DNA from 3 places in the Streptomyces sp. P13-3-3 genome. Region 2 is predicted to be linked to each of the others. Evidence: riboswitches for the same ligand, from Rfam matches in the RefSeq annotation. Region 2 holds a riboswitch; each other region holds the start of a gene.
The links. Region 2 has a riboswitch for cyclic di-AMP ahead of ACQZOG_RS13700 (M23 family metallopeptidase). Riboswitches for the same ligand answer to the same signal wherever they lie in the genome.
Positions count from the first base shown of each region.

Region 1: linked by a shared signal. The riboswitch ahead of ACQZOG_RS17210 (transglycosylase SLT domain-containing protein) and the one ahead of ACQZOG_RS13700 (M23 family metallopeptidase) in region 2 are both predicted to bind cyclic di-AMP.
Region 3: linked by a shared signal. The riboswitch ahead of ACQZOG_RS03355 (transglycosylase family protein) and the one ahead of ACQZOG_RS13700 (M23 family metallopeptidase) in region 2 are both predicted to bind cyclic di-AMP.

Region 1 covers NZ_CP192228.1:3,752,092-3,757,085, forward strand. The annotation lists gene ACQZOG_RS17205 (HAD family hydrolase) at 246-1,118, shown strand; gene ACQZOG_RS17210 (transglycosylase SLT domain-containing protein) at 1,082-1,558, opposite strand; cyclic di-AMP (ydaO/yuaA leader) riboswitch at 1,562-1,689, opposite strand; gene ACQZOG_RS17215 (polyprenyl synthetase family protein) at 2,258-3,268, shown strand; gene ACQZOG_RS17220 (LolA family protein) at 3,524-4,759, shown strand; gene ACQZOG_RS17225 (ABC transporter ATP-binding protein) at 4,797-4,994, shown strand, end outside.
Region 2 covers NZ_CP192228.1:3,008,921-3,013,914, reverse strand. The annotation lists gene ACQZOG_RS13710 (MBL fold metallo-hydrolase) at 1-69, opposite strand, end outside; gene ACQZOG_RS13705 (SGNH/GDSL hydrolase family protein) at 485-1,270, opposite strand; gene ACQZOG_RS13700 (M23 family metallopeptidase) at 1,523-2,446, opposite strand; cyclic di-AMP (ydaO/yuaA leader) riboswitch at 2,451-2,615, opposite strand; gene ACQZOG_RS13695 (tyrosine-protein phosphatase) at 3,135-3,932, shown strand; gene ACQZOG_RS13690 (DUF6126 family protein) at 3,967-4,095, opposite strand; gene ACQZOG_RS13685 (helix-turn-helix domain-containing protein) at 4,092-4,715, opposite strand; gene ACQZOG_RS13680 (aspartate aminotransferase family protein) at 4,793-4,994, opposite strand, start outside.
Region 3 covers NZ_CP192228.1:705,761-710,754, reverse strand. The annotation lists gene ACQZOG_RS03365 (FtsB family cell division protein) at 1-58, opposite strand, end outside; gene eno (phosphopyruvate hydratase) at 158-1,438, opposite strand; gene ACQZOG_RS03355 (transglycosylase family protein) at 1,704-2,414, opposite strand; cyclic di-AMP (ydaO/yuaA leader) riboswitch at 2,419-2,587, opposite strand; gene ACQZOG_RS03350 (transglycosylase family protein) at 2,807-3,751, opposite strand; gene ACQZOG_RS03345 (cytochrome P450 family protein) at 3,944-4,994, opposite strand, start outside.

The DNA of each region.
Region 1 (4,994 bases), 740 kb from region 2:
GTGTGCGCGGGTGGGCCACGTGTCCGTGGCCGTGCCACACGTTACGGGGTCGCGTCCCGATGGGCCCCTGTTATCAGGGACGACTCCCGGAGCCGGGGGCCCGTGGAGCGCACCGTGTTCCGGTCAAAAGGGAAAACAGGTCTCAACCGGTCGCGTATCGGCGGCACAAGAAGGCAAAACGCACCCAATGCGCGGGCATACGGGCGCGGTGAATCGGACGGTCCTCTTGTCCGTATTCTCTGATCATGGCCGCACCCACCGATTGTTCTCTCATCGCCACCGACCTGGACGGGACGCTGCTGCGCGGTGACGACACCCTCTCCGACCGCTCCCTCGCCGCCCTCGCCCGGGCGGAGCGGGCCGGTGTCCGGCACCTCGTGGTGACCGGCCGGCCGGCCCCCAGAGTGCGGTCGCTGCTCGACGACCTCGGCTGCACGGGGCTCGCGGTGTGCGGACAGGGCGCGCAGGTCTACGACGCCGCCGCGCGGCGGATGCTGTGGTCGGTCCGGCTGGACCGGGAGCTGGCGGAGACCGCGCTCGGCAAGATCGAGGCCGAGGTGGGGGAGGTGTACGCCGCGGTCGACCAGGACGGGGTCGACGGGCTGACGCTGATCGAGCCGGGCTACCGGATGCCGCACCCGAAGCTGCCGTCGGTGCGGGTGGAGCGGCGGGACGACCTGTGGGAGCGGCCGATCAGCAAGGTGCTGCTGCGCCACCCGGAGCTGTCGGACGACGCGCTGGCGGCGGCGGCCCGGTCGGTGGTCGGCTCGCTGGCCACGGTCACCATGTCGGGGCCGGGCACGGTGGAGCTCCAGCCGTGCGGGGTCACCAAGGCGACCGGTCTCGCGCTGGCCGCCGAGCACCTGGGGCTGCGCCCCGAGGACACGGTCGCCTTCGGGGACATGCCGAACGACGTCCCCATGTTCCGGTGGGCGGGCCACGGCGTCGCCATGGCCAACGCGCACCCCGAGCTGAAGGCGGTGGCCGACGAGGTCACCCTGTCGAACGAGGACGACGGCGTGGCCGTCGTCCTCGAGCGACTGTTCGGGCAGACGGCCGCTCTCGGCCGTCAGAGGTCGGCTCAGTACGCGCCGAAGACGTTGTCGATCGAGCCGTAGCGGTCGGCGGCGTAGTTGCAGGCCGCGGCGATGTTGGCGACCGGGTCGAACGGGTCGAAGGCGGTGCCGGGCACGTGGTACGCCTGGAAGGTCGGGTCGATGACCTGGAGCAGGCCCTTCGACGGGGTGCCCTTCACGGCGTTGGAGTCCCACAGGTTGATGGCGGCCGGGTTGCCGGACGACTCCCGCATGATGTTGCGGTGGATGGAGTCGTAGGAGCCGGGGATGCCGTTCTGCGCCATGACGTCCATCGCCTCGCGGATCCAGCCGTCGAGGTTGTCCGGGTACGCGGTCGTGGAGGCGGCGGCCGTGGCCTGGGCCGAGGGGGCCGCGGAGGCGCTGGTGGCGCCGAACAGCGGCAGCGCGACCACGGCGACGCCGGTGCCGGCGACGGCGAGGGAGCGGACGAGGCGGCGGCGCGACGAAGCGATGACGGGCATGTCTGGGTTCCTCTCCTACGCCTGCGAGGTGAGCTGTCGGGTTCGGGCGGGAGAGTGCCCGGCCGTGCCCCTGCGGGCATGGCTTCACCCCGAGCCGTCCCGGCGCGTGTCCGGTACGGCGACTTACCTGGGTCCCCCGCTCCTGCCGTGCGTGAGTTGGTCGTCGGGTGTGATGCGGGTGGCGGCAGGACTCGGCGTCCACCCGGCAGGCCCGGAACGTATGCGAGAGCACATGTCGGGAACAAGTGCGACGATCACGCCACACCCCGTTTGATCTTGGAATGGGTGGTTTTGCGTGCTTGATCCTTTGCGATCGCCAAGCGTCAACTCCGTTGTGTGGAGCGGGATGACGGACGTGTGCGAGGGTGTCCCGGAGGCCGTCCGGCGCGTGACTCACCTCACGGGACGGTGACCGTGAGCGCATTTGTGGCCAAGGGGAATTAGCCCACCAATGACGGCAAATCGGACTCAGGGGTGGTGCAGGATGGTGCGCGGGTCACTGTGTCCGGGAAGCCGAGGTATGTCCGTTGTTATCAGCCGATCAAAAACACTCCGCTTCTGATCCCGTATCGCCCTGCTTGTGACCCCGGGCCCTGGCGGTGATCGAAACCTGACCGGATACGCTGACTCGAGTGGTGGCAGCGACCTATCGACAAACCGTGTAACCGCCAGCAGACACCAGCAGACAGGAGACCCCTCGTGACCGTCGTCGGGCCGTTCGGGCTGAGCGTGCGGGACCAGGCTCTGGAAGCCGATGTCCAGGCCGGATTGACGGCTGTCGAGGAAGGGCTGCTCGAAGCCACCAAGAGCGAGGTGCCGTTCATCACGGAGGCCGCCCAGCACCTGGTGCGGGCCGGCGGCAAGCGGTTCCGTCCGCTGCTCGTCATGCTCGCCGCCCGGTTCGGCGACCCCTACGCGCCCGGCATCGTGCCGTCGGCCGTCGTGGTGGAGCTCACCCACCTGGCCACGCTGTACCACGACGACGTGATGGACGAGGCCGAGGTGCGGCGCGGGGTCGCGAGCGCGAACGCCCGCTGGGGCAACTCGGTCGCCGTGCTCACCGGCGACTTCCTCTTCGCCCGCGCCTCCCACATCCTGGCCGACCTCGGCCCGGAGGCCGTGCGGGTGCAGGCCGAGGCGTTCGAGCGGCTGGTCACCGGCCAGATCCTGGAGACCGCGGGCCCGCAGGACGGCCGCGACCCGGTCGACCACTACCTGGACGTGCTCGGCGGCAAGACCGGCTCCCTCGTCGCCGTCTCCTGCCGGTTCGGCGCGATGATGTCCGGCGCCGACGAGACCGTCGTCGACGTCCTCACCCAGTACGGCGAGCGCCTCGGTGTCGCCTTCCAGCTCGCCGACGACGTCCTCGACGTCGCCTCCGACTCCCACGAGTCCGGCAAGACCCCCGGCACCGACCTGCGCGAGGGCATCGCCACCCTCCCCGTGCTGCGCCTGCGCGAGCGTGCGGCCCGGCTCGGGCTCGCCGAGGACCTCGCCCTGTGCGAGCTGCTCGACTCCGACCTCACCGACGACGCCCGGCACGCCGAGGCGCTGCGCCTGCTGCGCGCCCACCCCGCGCTCGGCCAGGCCCGCCGGGACACCGTGCGCTACGCCGAGGAGGCGCGCGCCGCCCTCGCGCCGCTGCCCGAAGGGCCCGCCAAGTCGGCGCTCGTCGAGCTGTGCGACGCCGTGGTGCACCGGGCCGGCTGACCCGCCCCCGCCGTCCCCCGTACGCCTCCGGTCCCCGGGTGACCCCTACGGGGCGGGGCAGGCGCCCTCGTCCCGTGTCATACCGCAGCAGTACGCGGAGTTGAGCCCGCGGTCTGACGCTTCCGTCCCCCCGATTTGGTCAGATGGACCACGACGGAGAACACCACTTCTCACCGGTTCGGGTGAGAATGGCGGCTCGGGCCGAACTGGTGCGAGGACACGGGACGGAAGCCGCCGCGACGACGGAGGGCACACATGGCACCGTACGAATCCGACGACACGACGACCGCGGGGGAGGAGGAGCCGCGCGCCGGGCGCCGCAAGGCCGCGCGGTACGTGGTCCCCGTCACCGTGATGGGCGTGGCGGCCGCGACGATCGGACTCGTCCCGGCGCTCGCCGACTCCGGCGACCCCGACCTGCCGGACATCACCGCCGCACAGCTCATCGAGAAGATCGCGCAGTCGGACGTGGAGCGGCTGTCCGGCACCGTGAAGATCACCACCGACCTGGGGCTGCCGAACCTCGGCGGGCTGGAGAGCGGCCTGCTCTCCGGCGCCACGGGCGGCGGCGACGGCGAGGGCGGCTCCTCCGCCGACCCGTCCGGCCGGCTCACCGAACTGGCGTCCGGCACGCACACCCTGCGCGTCGCCGCCGACGGCCCGGACCGCCAGAAGCTGTCCCTGCTGGAGAACGCGGCCGAGTACAGCCTCATCCACAACGGCAAGGACGTCTGGGGCTACGACAGCGCGTCCAACGAGGTCTACCACGCCACCGTCGACGAGGCGGACGCGAAGGAGCGGAGCGCGCAGCAGCCTCCGGCCACGCCGAAGGACTTCGCGGAGGAGGCGCTGAAGGCGGTCGACGACACCACGTCCGTGAAGGTCGACGGCACCGCCCAGGTGGCCGGCCGCGACGCCTACCGGCTGGTGGTCGAGCCCAAGCAGTCCGGTTCCACCGTCGGCGCCGTCAGTATCGCCGTGGACGGCGAGACGGGCATGCCGCTGAAGTTCACGCTCACCCCGTCGAGCGGCGGCTCGGCCGTCGTGGACGTCGGCTTCACCAAGGTGAGCTTCGACCGGCCCGACGCCTCCACCTTCGAGTTCACCCCGCCCAAGGGCGCCAAGGTGACCGAGGACACCGAACAGGACCGGGGCCACGGCGACTTCGGCTTCGACAAGCAGCAGCGGGGCCCGAAGTCCGAGGAGGACCTCGCCAAGGGCCTCGACGGACTGCGGATGCTCGGCGAGGGCTGGAACACCGTCGCCGCCTTCGACACCGGCGCCGGCGCCGGCCTGCCCACCGAGGAGGAGGTCGGCGGCGACCTCGGCGGCTTCCTCGGCTCGCTCGGCGACCAGGTCAAGGGCGACTTCGGCAAGGGCACCGTGTTCAGCACCCGCCTGGTCAACGCCCTCATCACCGAGGACGGCAAGGTCTACGTGGGTACGGTCACCAAGGACGCGCTGGTGAAGGCGGCCGAGGCGGGGAAGTAGTCTCCCCGGACCCACGGGCTGGGGAACGGGGGAGCCGATGGACGGGACGTCCGCCACGGAGCAGACACGCGAGGGGCCGTCCGCGGGTGACGTGGTGGTCGTCACCCGCGGACTGACCAAGCGTTACCGCGGCGGACAGCTCGCCGTGGACGACCTGCGCCTGACCGTCCCGGCGGGCAGCGTCTTCGGTTTCCTCGGCCCCAACGGCTCGGGAAAGACCACCACCATCCGCATG
Region 2 (4,994 bases):
CGGCTCCGCGCCGAAGGCCGGGGGCCGCAGGGCGCCGAGCCCCGTCCGGGGGGCGGAAGAAGCGGCCACGGTACCTCCAGATGGAATCGATCGGAGTTTCCATTATGTGCGGTGGCGCCTACGGCCGGGGTGGTTGTGGAAACAGCCCCCGCCCCGCCCTCCCGCCACGGGGGCTCCGCCCCCGAACCCCCGACGCGCAGTTCCCCGCGCCCCCTCAGGGCGTCATCAGCCCCGCGCCCTCAAGACACGCGAGCACCGCGGCCCCCTCAGGGGCGCGAGGAACTGCGCCACCAGCCACAAACCGGCCCGCACACGCCCCCGAGGCACGCAGCTTCACGTGGCCTTCAAGACACGCGAGCACCACGCCCCCTCAGGGGCGCGGGGAACTGCGCGACCAGCCACAAACCGGCCCGCACACGCCCCGCCGGCCCAGCCACCCCGCGCCCCGGGCGCCCAGCGGACCGCGCGCCCCGCGGACCGCGCCTCACGCCACCTTCGCGATCCGCGAGCGGATGTCCGCCGGGGACAGCGTCCCCTTTGCCGTGACGTGGTCGCCCGAGGACTCCCCGCGGAGGCGGCGCCCGATCCACGGGACGAGGTACTCGCGGGCCCAGTGGACGTCGTCCCGCCGGATCTCTAGCGTGCCGCGCGGCGGAAGCGGCGGCCACGGCTGCTCCGGATCGGCGGGCACCTCCAGACCGAGGGCGAGACCCGCGCGCAGTGCGACGCGGGTGTGTCCCTCGGGCGAGAGGTGCAGCCGGTCGGCGTCCCACGCCCTGCGGTCCTGCACGCTGCGCAGCGACCACAGGTCGAGCACCGGGCAGCCGTACCGGTCGGCGACCGCCCTCACGTGCCCGTTGTACGTGGCGATCTTGCCCCGCAGATGCTTGAGCAGCGGGACGCCCCGGGTGTCGAACCCGGTCGTCACCAGAACCGTGCCGCAGGCCGCCGCGAGCTGGGCGATCGCCTTCTCGAACCGTTCGGCCACCTCGTCCGGGTCGGTGCCCGGGCGCAGGATGTCGTTGCCGCCCGCGCAGAAGGAGACCAGGTCCGGGGCGAGTTCGACGGCCCGGGGGACCTGGTCGGCCACGATCTGGTCCAGCAGCTTGCCGCGTACGGCGAGGTTGACGTACCGGAAGTCGCCCTCGGGCCTGCGGTCCGCGAGCAGAACGGCGAGCCGGTCGGCCCAGCCGACGAACGCCCCGTCGGGCCCGGGGTCGCCGACGCCCTCGGTGAAGCTGTCCCCCACCGCCACGTACGACCCGATCACTGTTGCCTTGTCACTCTTCGAATCGTCTGCCACAGCCGGACATGATTCACCTTCGGATGTGACCTACGCGACCGTAGGCGGGGGTTGACGCGCGGTGAGATAAGCCACTTCAAGGTTTGGCCAAGCCAGGAATAGGTACGGCCCCGCGCCCGGCACGGGCCCGGACACACCGAAGGCCGGCCCCGTGGATCGGGGTCGGCCTTCGGCGCGCGTGTCAGGAAGGGTGCCGCTCGGGAGCCGGAGCTCCGGGTGTCAGAGGGAGACGCCCTTGCCGCGGAGGTACGAGATCGGGTCCACGTCCGAGCCGTAGTCCGGGCTGGTGCGGATCTCGAAGTGCAGGTGCGGGCCGGTCACGTTGCCGGTCGCACCGGAGAGACCGACCTGCTGGCCGGCGCTCACCGTCTGGCCCGCGGAGACGGACAGGGAGGACAGGTGGGCGTACTGGGCGTAGTGGCCGTCGTTCAGCTGGATGACGACCTGGTTGCCGTACGCGCCGCCCCAGCCGGCGGAGACGACGGTGCCGGCGCCGACGGCCTTCAGGGGGGTGCCGGTCGGGACGACGAAGTCGGCACCGGTGTGGTAGCCGCTGGACCACATGCTGCCGGCCACCTTGTAGGCGGTGCCGACGCTGCCGCCGGACACCGGGGAGGTGAAGCCGGAGGCGGGGGCGGTCTGCGTGGACGCCTCGTCGGAGGAGGACTCCTCGGCGGCCTTCTGCGCGGGCTTCTCGGCCGGCTTCTCCGCCTTGGGCGCGGCGGGCTCGGCGGCCTGCGGCGAAGTGGACTGCTTCGGGGCGCTCTTGGCGGCCTTGCCGTCGATGGAGAGCTTCAGACCCGGGTGGATGAGCGACGGGTCGTCACCGACGGCCTCGCGGTTGTCCGCGTAGAGCTGCTTCCAGCCACCGTCGACGTGCTCGGCCTCGGCGATCTTGGCGAGGTAGTCGCCGGCCTTCACGGTGTACGTGCGGGCCTCGTCGCCCTTCTCGGCCTTGGCCTGCTGGCCGGTGACGGAGAGCGACCGGACCGACGTCTCGGGGGCGGACTGCGGCGTCGCGGCGTGCGCGCCGGTGGCGCCGAGGAGCGGCAGGGCGAGAGCGGCGCCACCGGTTCCGGCGACGGCGATGGAGCGGGTGAAACGCTGGGCCTTGGTACGGCGGTGCTTACCCTTCGCGGGCATGACGAATTCCTCTCCGGCGCCTACGAGGTGAGCTGTCGGGTGCGGACTGGAGATGTCCGGCCGCGTTGCTGCGCGGCTTAACCCCAAGCCTGTTTCCGGGGCCCGGAACAGGCAGTTGTACCTGTGGGTCCCCCGCTCCTGCCGTACGTCGGGTCAGTGTGTGCGGGCTCCGGGCGGCGGCAGGATTAGGCGTCCGTCCGGATCGGTTGGGAACGTAAGCGACCTCGACGCGGCGAAACAAGCGCGGGTTCCCACGAACCCTCTTTTTCCGTGATCGAAAGGCGGAAATGACGTCACCGTGCGTCGATCCCACGAGTGAGCCGCAGGTGAATTCCCTTGTCACGGTGGGGAATTACGTGAGCATGGCGACAGCACAGGGTCACCGGTATGACGATGCTCACGCACTCCATCCTCAAATCCCTTGCTATCGGGGCACGTTATCCCCAAGTGTCTTATTCGGACAGATCGCCCATTCATCATGAAGTCGGGCAGGACAGTCGACGCAATCGCGACATCCTGATCTTGACGGGACGAGCTCCGGAATCCCGCCTCAGAAACAAACAGAAAGCGACATAATCCAACGTCACAAGGGCGGCCGACACCTCGTTGCCCCTGGCAGCCATGTCGTATCGTCGAGTGGTGCCCGTCGACGAGCCGCGGCGACGGCGCGAAGTGGGAGGAGCCGTCCGTGACGCAGGAGATCCCGTCGACCGAGCCCCAGCTGACCGGGGTGCGCAACTTCCGCGACGTGGGCGGGCTGCCCACGGTGGACGGCCGGCGGGTGCGGCACGGGGTGCTGTTCCGCAGCGGTCACCTCGCCCACGCCACCGCGGAGGACGCCGCCTTCCTCGCCTCGCTCGGTCTGCACACCGTGTTCGACTTCCGCAACGCGGCCGACCAGAAGCTGGAGGGCCCGGACGTGGCACTGCCGGGCGTGCGCAACGTCAACCTGCCGCTGAGCGACCCGGCCGACGGCGCGGAGTTCTGGAAGATGGTGCGCGACGGCGACCTGGACCAGCTGCGCGCGATCCTCGCCGACGGCCAGGGCGCGGACCGCATGATCACCTCGTACCGCACGATCATCAAGGAGCGGACCCCCGAGCACTCCCAGGTGCTGCGCGCGCTCGCCGAGGACAGCGTCCCCGCGCTGATGCACTGCGCGGCCGGCAAGGACCGCGCGGGCCTCTCGGTGGCGGTGACCCTGCTCGCCGTGGGTGTGGAGTGCGACGCGATCGTCGAGGACTACCTGAAGTCCAACGCCAAGCACCGCCGCTACAAGGTGCGGCGCAGCGGCAGCTCCCCCGACGCCTACTCCCCCGAGGTCATGGAGCTGCTCAGCCCGCTCTTCGACGCGCGCGCGGAGTATCTGGCGGCCGCCTTCGACACGGTCGAGGAGACCTGGGGCGGCGTGGACGCCTACCTGGAACAGGGGCTCGGGCTCACCCCGGCCCACCGGGAGCGGCTGCGCGAGCGCCTGCTCGACTGACACCCGCCCCCGTGCGCGCCTCGCCCCGTGGCCGCTACTTCTTCGGCGCGATCTCGAAGAGGAAGTAGATGAAGGCCGCGAAGAGGTGCCCGACCACGACGTAGACGAACAGCCTGACCCAGAGGGCCCTCGGGAACTTCTCCTCCATGTCCTTGCCGGTCACGGTGTCTCTCCATGGGTCGGGCCCAGGCACAGGGCGGCCGTGGGACTCTGCAGCAGGGTGTGCACGAACAGCAGCTCGACCCCGTCGGGGTCCTGCGCGGCGATGCGGTGCGGGGTGAGCGAGTCGAAGTGGGCGCTGTCGCCCGGGGACAGCCGGTGGAGGGTGTCCCCGAGGCGCAGCCGCAGCCGCCCCTTGAGGACGTACAGCCACTCCTCGCCGGGGTGGACGCGCACGATGTCGCCCTGGGAGCCGTGCGGCACGTGGACCCGCAGGGCCTGCATGCCGCGCCCGGCGGCCCCGGCCTGCCAGTAGGTCCAGCCGCCGGCCTCGGTGGGTTCCATGTCGGCGGCGCGCACCACGGCGTCACGCTCGACGGCCGACTCCCCGAGCAGCTCGGAGACGGTCGTACCGTAGATCCGCGCGAGGGAGAGCAGCATCGGCAGCGAGGGCTGGCGCTGTCCGGTCTCCAGCCGGGAGAGGTGGGCGGGTGACAGGCCCGCCTGCCGTGCGGCGGCCTCCAGCGTCAGGGAGGCCCGCCGGCGCAGGGCACGCAGCTGAGGAGCGACCGCGGGGAGGGCCCCGACAGGCTCGTCCCGCGGCTCGGTCTCGGAGGAGCTCATGCCTCCATTAAGCACCGGACTTTGCCTTTGGGGCAATTTTCTTGCCTCAGAGGCAAAGCCCGTCGTGCTCGTCGCGGTCAGCGGTTGGCGACCGCCTGCTTCACCAGGGTCCGGCCGAAGTCCCAGATGAGCCCGCCCTCGTGGGCGTCGTCCATCACCGCGGTGAAGGCGTCCACGAACCGGTCCACGTCCCCCTCGTCGACGATCAGCGGGGGGATCAGCTTGATCACCTCGAGGTGGTCCCCTGACACCTGCGTGAGGATACGGTGCCGCTGGAGC
Region 3 (4,994 bases), 2.3 Mb from region 2:
CACCGATCAGCCGGATCCTGGTCGCGGTGGAGAAACGGTCCCGGTCCTTCACCGCCATGTTCCCGCCTCTCGTTCGTCCCCTGCACGCGTACGTCCCCGCACACGGTACGGGACCGGGTACGGGGACGTACGTACGACGCTTCCTGCGGGAGTGAGGTCAGCCCTTGAAGCGGGGGAACGCGCTGCGGCCGGCGTACACCGCGGCGTCGTCGAGGATCTCCTCGATGCGCAGCAGCTGGTTGTACTTGGCGACGCGCTCGGAGCGGGCCGGGGCGCCGGTCTTGATCTGGCCGCAGTTGGTGGCGACGGCCAGGTCGGCGATGGTGACGTCCTCGGTCTCGCCGGAGCGGTGGGACATCATGCACTTGAAGCCGTTGCGCTGGGCCAGCTCGACGGCGTCCAGGGTCTCGGTGAGCGAGCCGATCTGGTTGACCTTCACCAGCAGGGCGTTGGCGGCGCCCTCCTCGATGCCGCGGGCCAGGCGCTCGGGGTTGGTGACGAACAGGTCGTCGCCGACGAGCTGGACCTTGTCGCCGAGCTTGTCGGTGATGGTCTTCCAGCCGTCCCAGTCGTCCTCGAACAGCGGGTCCTCGATGGACACGAGCGGGTACGCGTCGACGAGCTCCGCGTAGTACTCGGTCATCTCGGCGGCCGTGCGCTCCTTGCCCTCGAAGGTGTAGACGCCGTCCTTGTAGAACTCGGAGGCGGCCACGTCGAGGGCCAGGGCGATCTGCTCGCCGGGGGTGTAACCGGCTTCCTTGATCGCCTCGAGGATGAGGTCGAGGGCCTCGCGGTTGGAGCCGAGGTTGGGGGCGAAGCCGCCCTCGTCGCCGAGGCCGGTGGCCAGGCCCTTGCCCTTCAGCACCTTCTTGAGGGTGTGGTAGACCTCGGCGCCCCAGCGCAGCGCCTCGGAGAAGGACTCCGCGCCGATCGGGGCGATCATGAACTCCTGGATGTCCACGTTGGAGTCGGCGTGCGAGCCGCCGTTCAGGATGTTCATCATCGGCACCGGCAGCAGGTGCGCGTTCGGGCCGCCCAGGTAGCGGAACAGCGGCAGGTCGCTGGCCTCGGAGGCGGCGTGCGCGACGGCGAGCGAGACGCCGAGGATGGCGTTGGCGCCGAGCGAGCCCTTGTTGTCGGTGGCGTCCAGGTCGAACATCGCCTGGTCGATCAGGCGCTGCTCGGTGGCGTCGTAGCCGACGAGCTCCGGGCCGATCTGCTCGATGACGGCCAGCACGGCCTTCTCGACGCCCTTGCCCAGGTAACGGCCGGCGTCGCCGTCACGAAGTTCGACGGCCTCGAAGGCGCCGGTGGAGGCGCCGGACGGGACGGCGGCACGACCCGTGCTGCCGTCGTCGAGGCCGACCTCGACCTCGACCGTGGGGTTGCCTCGGGAGTCCAGGATTTCCCGGGCTACGACGACGTCGATGGACGGCACGAGCATCTCCTTCTTGGGATGTGACGCGGGTGAGCGGGGCCGCGGGGGCCCTGCGGGTCCGAGCCTAACCGGCTCCGGGCGATCGGCCATCTCGCCGCCCGCCTCATGGACGGAACCGAGCGTACTTTGTTTCTCAACGGAACAAAGCAGGTTCGGCAAACCGTGACCGGAATGCGTCCGGACATGACCCCGCCCCGGTGCGTACGGGGGAAGAAACGCACCGGGGCGGAGCCCGTGGGGACGGGAGGGACCTGGCGGTCTGCCCTTACTTCAGGTGCAGCTGCTGGCCCGGGTAGATGAGGTCGGCGTCGTCGACGATGTCGTCGTTCAGGTCGAACAGCTTCGCCCAGCCGCCCTTGACGTCGTGCTCCTCGGCGATCGAGCTGAGGGTGTCGCCCTTGACGACCTTGTACTCGCCGTCGCCCTTCTCGACCTTCTTGCCGGTCGGGGTGGTGACGGTCTTCTTCTCGGCCTTCTTCTCCGCCTTCGGCGCGGCCGGGGCGGCCGGACGCTCGGCGGAACGGGAGGCCTTCTGCCCGCTCTCACGCGACTCGGTGGAGCCGGACTCCTGGGAGGAGCCCTCGGCGGAGCCGCCGTCGTAGGAGGCGTTGGACAGGCCCGTGCCGCAGACCGGCCAGGCGCCCTTGCCCTGGCCCGCGAGGACCTTCTCGGCGATCTCGATCTGCTGGGCCTTGGTGGCCTGGTCGGCGGTGGCCGCGTACTGGGTGCCGCCGTAGCCGGCCCAGGTGGAGGCGGAGAACTGCAGGCCGCCGTAGTAGCCGTTGCCGGTGTTGATGGACCAGTTGCCGCCGGACTCGCACTGGGCGACGGCGTCCCACTCGGACGCGGTGGCCGCGGAGGCGGTGCCGGACGCCATCAGCGGGCCGGCGACGGCGGCGCCGGTGACACCGGCGATGGCGATGGCGCGAGTGGCCTTGGACGGACGACGGTGCTTGCCCTTGCCGGAAAACAGCATGGATGGATCCCCTCACCGACGCCTACGAGGTGAGCTGTCGGGTTCGGGCCGGTTGAGTTGCCCGGCCACGTCCCTCCCGGGACGCGGCTTCACCCCGAGCCGTACCGGACGTCAACCGTCCGGTCGCGGCACTTACCTGGGTCCCCCGCTCCTGCCTACGGCGCATGACGCGACGACTGTTCCCGTGCTGCCACTGGCAGGATTCGGCGTGGCGGCAGCCGGGGCCCGCGATGGCGAGCGGTCACGACCGTAAGCACGCGATCGGTGGAATATCAAAGATGATCAGGGCCTCTGAGACCTATCTCTCACAGTCCTTATTATGGACATTCAACCCTTATCGCTTCGTCAACTGCCGCCGCCCGCAGGTGCCTTCGGCCGCCCGTTTCCGACCGCTATTCGGCGGTTTCGCTGTCCACCAGGAGCCGCTGGCCGGGCAGGATGAGGTTCGGGTCGTCGCCGATGACCTGCTGGTTCTCGACGTAGAGCGCCGTCCATCCGCCGGTCAGGGCAAGGGAGTCGGCGATGGAGGCCAGGCTGTCGCCGTCCTGGACCGTGTAGCGGTCGTCGGCGATCCCCGCGGGCGTGTCCGTGGAGGGCGAGGCGTGCCGGCCGGACGACGGGGTCCCGGCGTCGGCGGTCACGTCCTCCTGCGCACTGGGGCCGCGATGGCGGCCCGAACCGCCGTCCTCCGACTCGGTGGCGGCCGAAGAGCCGGTACTCCGGCCCGACTTGTCCGACTCGTCGCTTTCGCGGGTGGTGGAGGCGGACGGGGACGCACTCGCGTCCGCGTCGCTCTTCGCCTCGCCGGACGCATCGGGTGAACCCGACGTGGCCGACGGAGAGGGAGAAGCGGACGAATCACCGGATTCCGGCGAACCGGACGGGGTGCTCGTCCCGCCGGTCCGGGTGTCGTCCTGCTCCGCGCCGGACGGCACGCCCGGGTCGACGTCCGGGGACCCGGTGTCCTGGTTCAGGCCCGTGAGCAGGCCGCAGGCGCGCCACTTGCCGACGCCCTGGTCGGCGAGGATTCTCTCGGCCACGGTGATCTGCTGGTTGCGGCTGGCCGCGTCGGCGCTCGGCGCGAACTCCAGACCGCCGTAGTTCTCCCAGTCGTCCTGGGTCAACTGCAGGCCGCCGTAGTAGCCGTTGCCGGTGTTCTGGCTCCAGGAGCCGCCGCTCTCGCACTCCGCGACCCGGTCCCAGGTCTCACCGTCCGCCGCGCTGGCGGCGCCCGCCCCGAGGAGCGGGATCGCGATCGCGGATCCGGTCACCCCGGCGGCGACGAGCAGAGCCGGAGCCTGGCGGGGGCGACGGTGTCGGCCGTTCCCGGAGAGCATGCGGAAGCCTTTCACTCGGCAACAAGGACCGGTACGGGCGAGCAAAACCGTGCGGCGCGCCGTACTTGATGGGTGAACGTATAGGCAGTCGATCACTTGTCACAAGTTCATGCCGTGCAGATCACATGAAGATCACAGAGTTGAGCATGCCTCAGGTTTCCGCACACCGGCCCCCGGGCACGGGCAGGAAGGTCAGGTCTGTCCTGAACACGGACGGGAGAATTCCACCGGAAGTGTACGGAGTCCCCGCATGATGAGGCCGCCGCGCCAGCGCAGTTCGGCCGGATCGGCGGCGAGCCGGAGGTCCGGAAGGCGCGTCAGAAGCGTCGCGAGCGCGGTCTGTCCCTCCAGGCGCGCGAGCGGGGCGCCCAGGCAGTAGTGGATGCCGTGCCCGTACCCCAGGTGCTGGTTGTCGCGGCGGCCCAGGTCCAGGGTGTCCGGGTCGTCGAACCGCTCCGGGTCCCGGTCGGCCGCGGCCAGCACGACGAGCACCGGGTCGCCGGTCTCGATCCGCTGCCCGCCGATGACGACCGGCTCCGTGGCGAACCGCCAGGTCGCCAGCTCCACCGGGCCGTCGTAGCGCAGCAGTTCCTCCACCCCGGTCTCCAGCAGCCCGCGGTCCCCCTCGGCCAGCGCCCGCTGCAGACGCTCGCGCTGCTCGGGGTGCGTGAGCAGCGCGTAGGTGCCGTTGCCGATGAGGTTGACCGTCGTCTCGAAGCCGGCGAAGAGGAGGATGAACGCCATCGCGGCGGCCTCGTTCTCCGTGAGGTGCTCGCCGTGGTCGGAGGCGCGGATCAGACCCGAGATGAGGTCCTCGCCGGGGACGGGTTCCGCGGGCAGCGCCTGACGCTTGCGGTGGATCAGCTCGGCGAGATAGCCGCGCATCTTCTTCACCGACCGCGCCACTCCGCCGCGCGGGCCGCCGCCGTGACGGATCATCATGCCCGCCCAGTCCCGGAAGTCGTCCTGGTCCTCGCGCGGGACGCCGAGCAGGTCGCAGATGGCGTAGATGGGGAGGGGGAAGGCGAAGTCGTGGATGAGGTCGGCGGTGTCGCTGCCGCGCGTGAAGCGGTCGATGAGGTCGTCGGTGAGTTCCTGCACCCGGGGTGCGAACTCGGCCACCCGGCGGGGGGTGAAGGCCTTGCTGACGAGACGGCGCAGGCGGGTGTGGTCCGGGGGGTCGATGTTCAGCAGGTGCGTCATGAGGTCGGCCTGCCGCTCGCCCGGGATCCCGGTCTTCCCC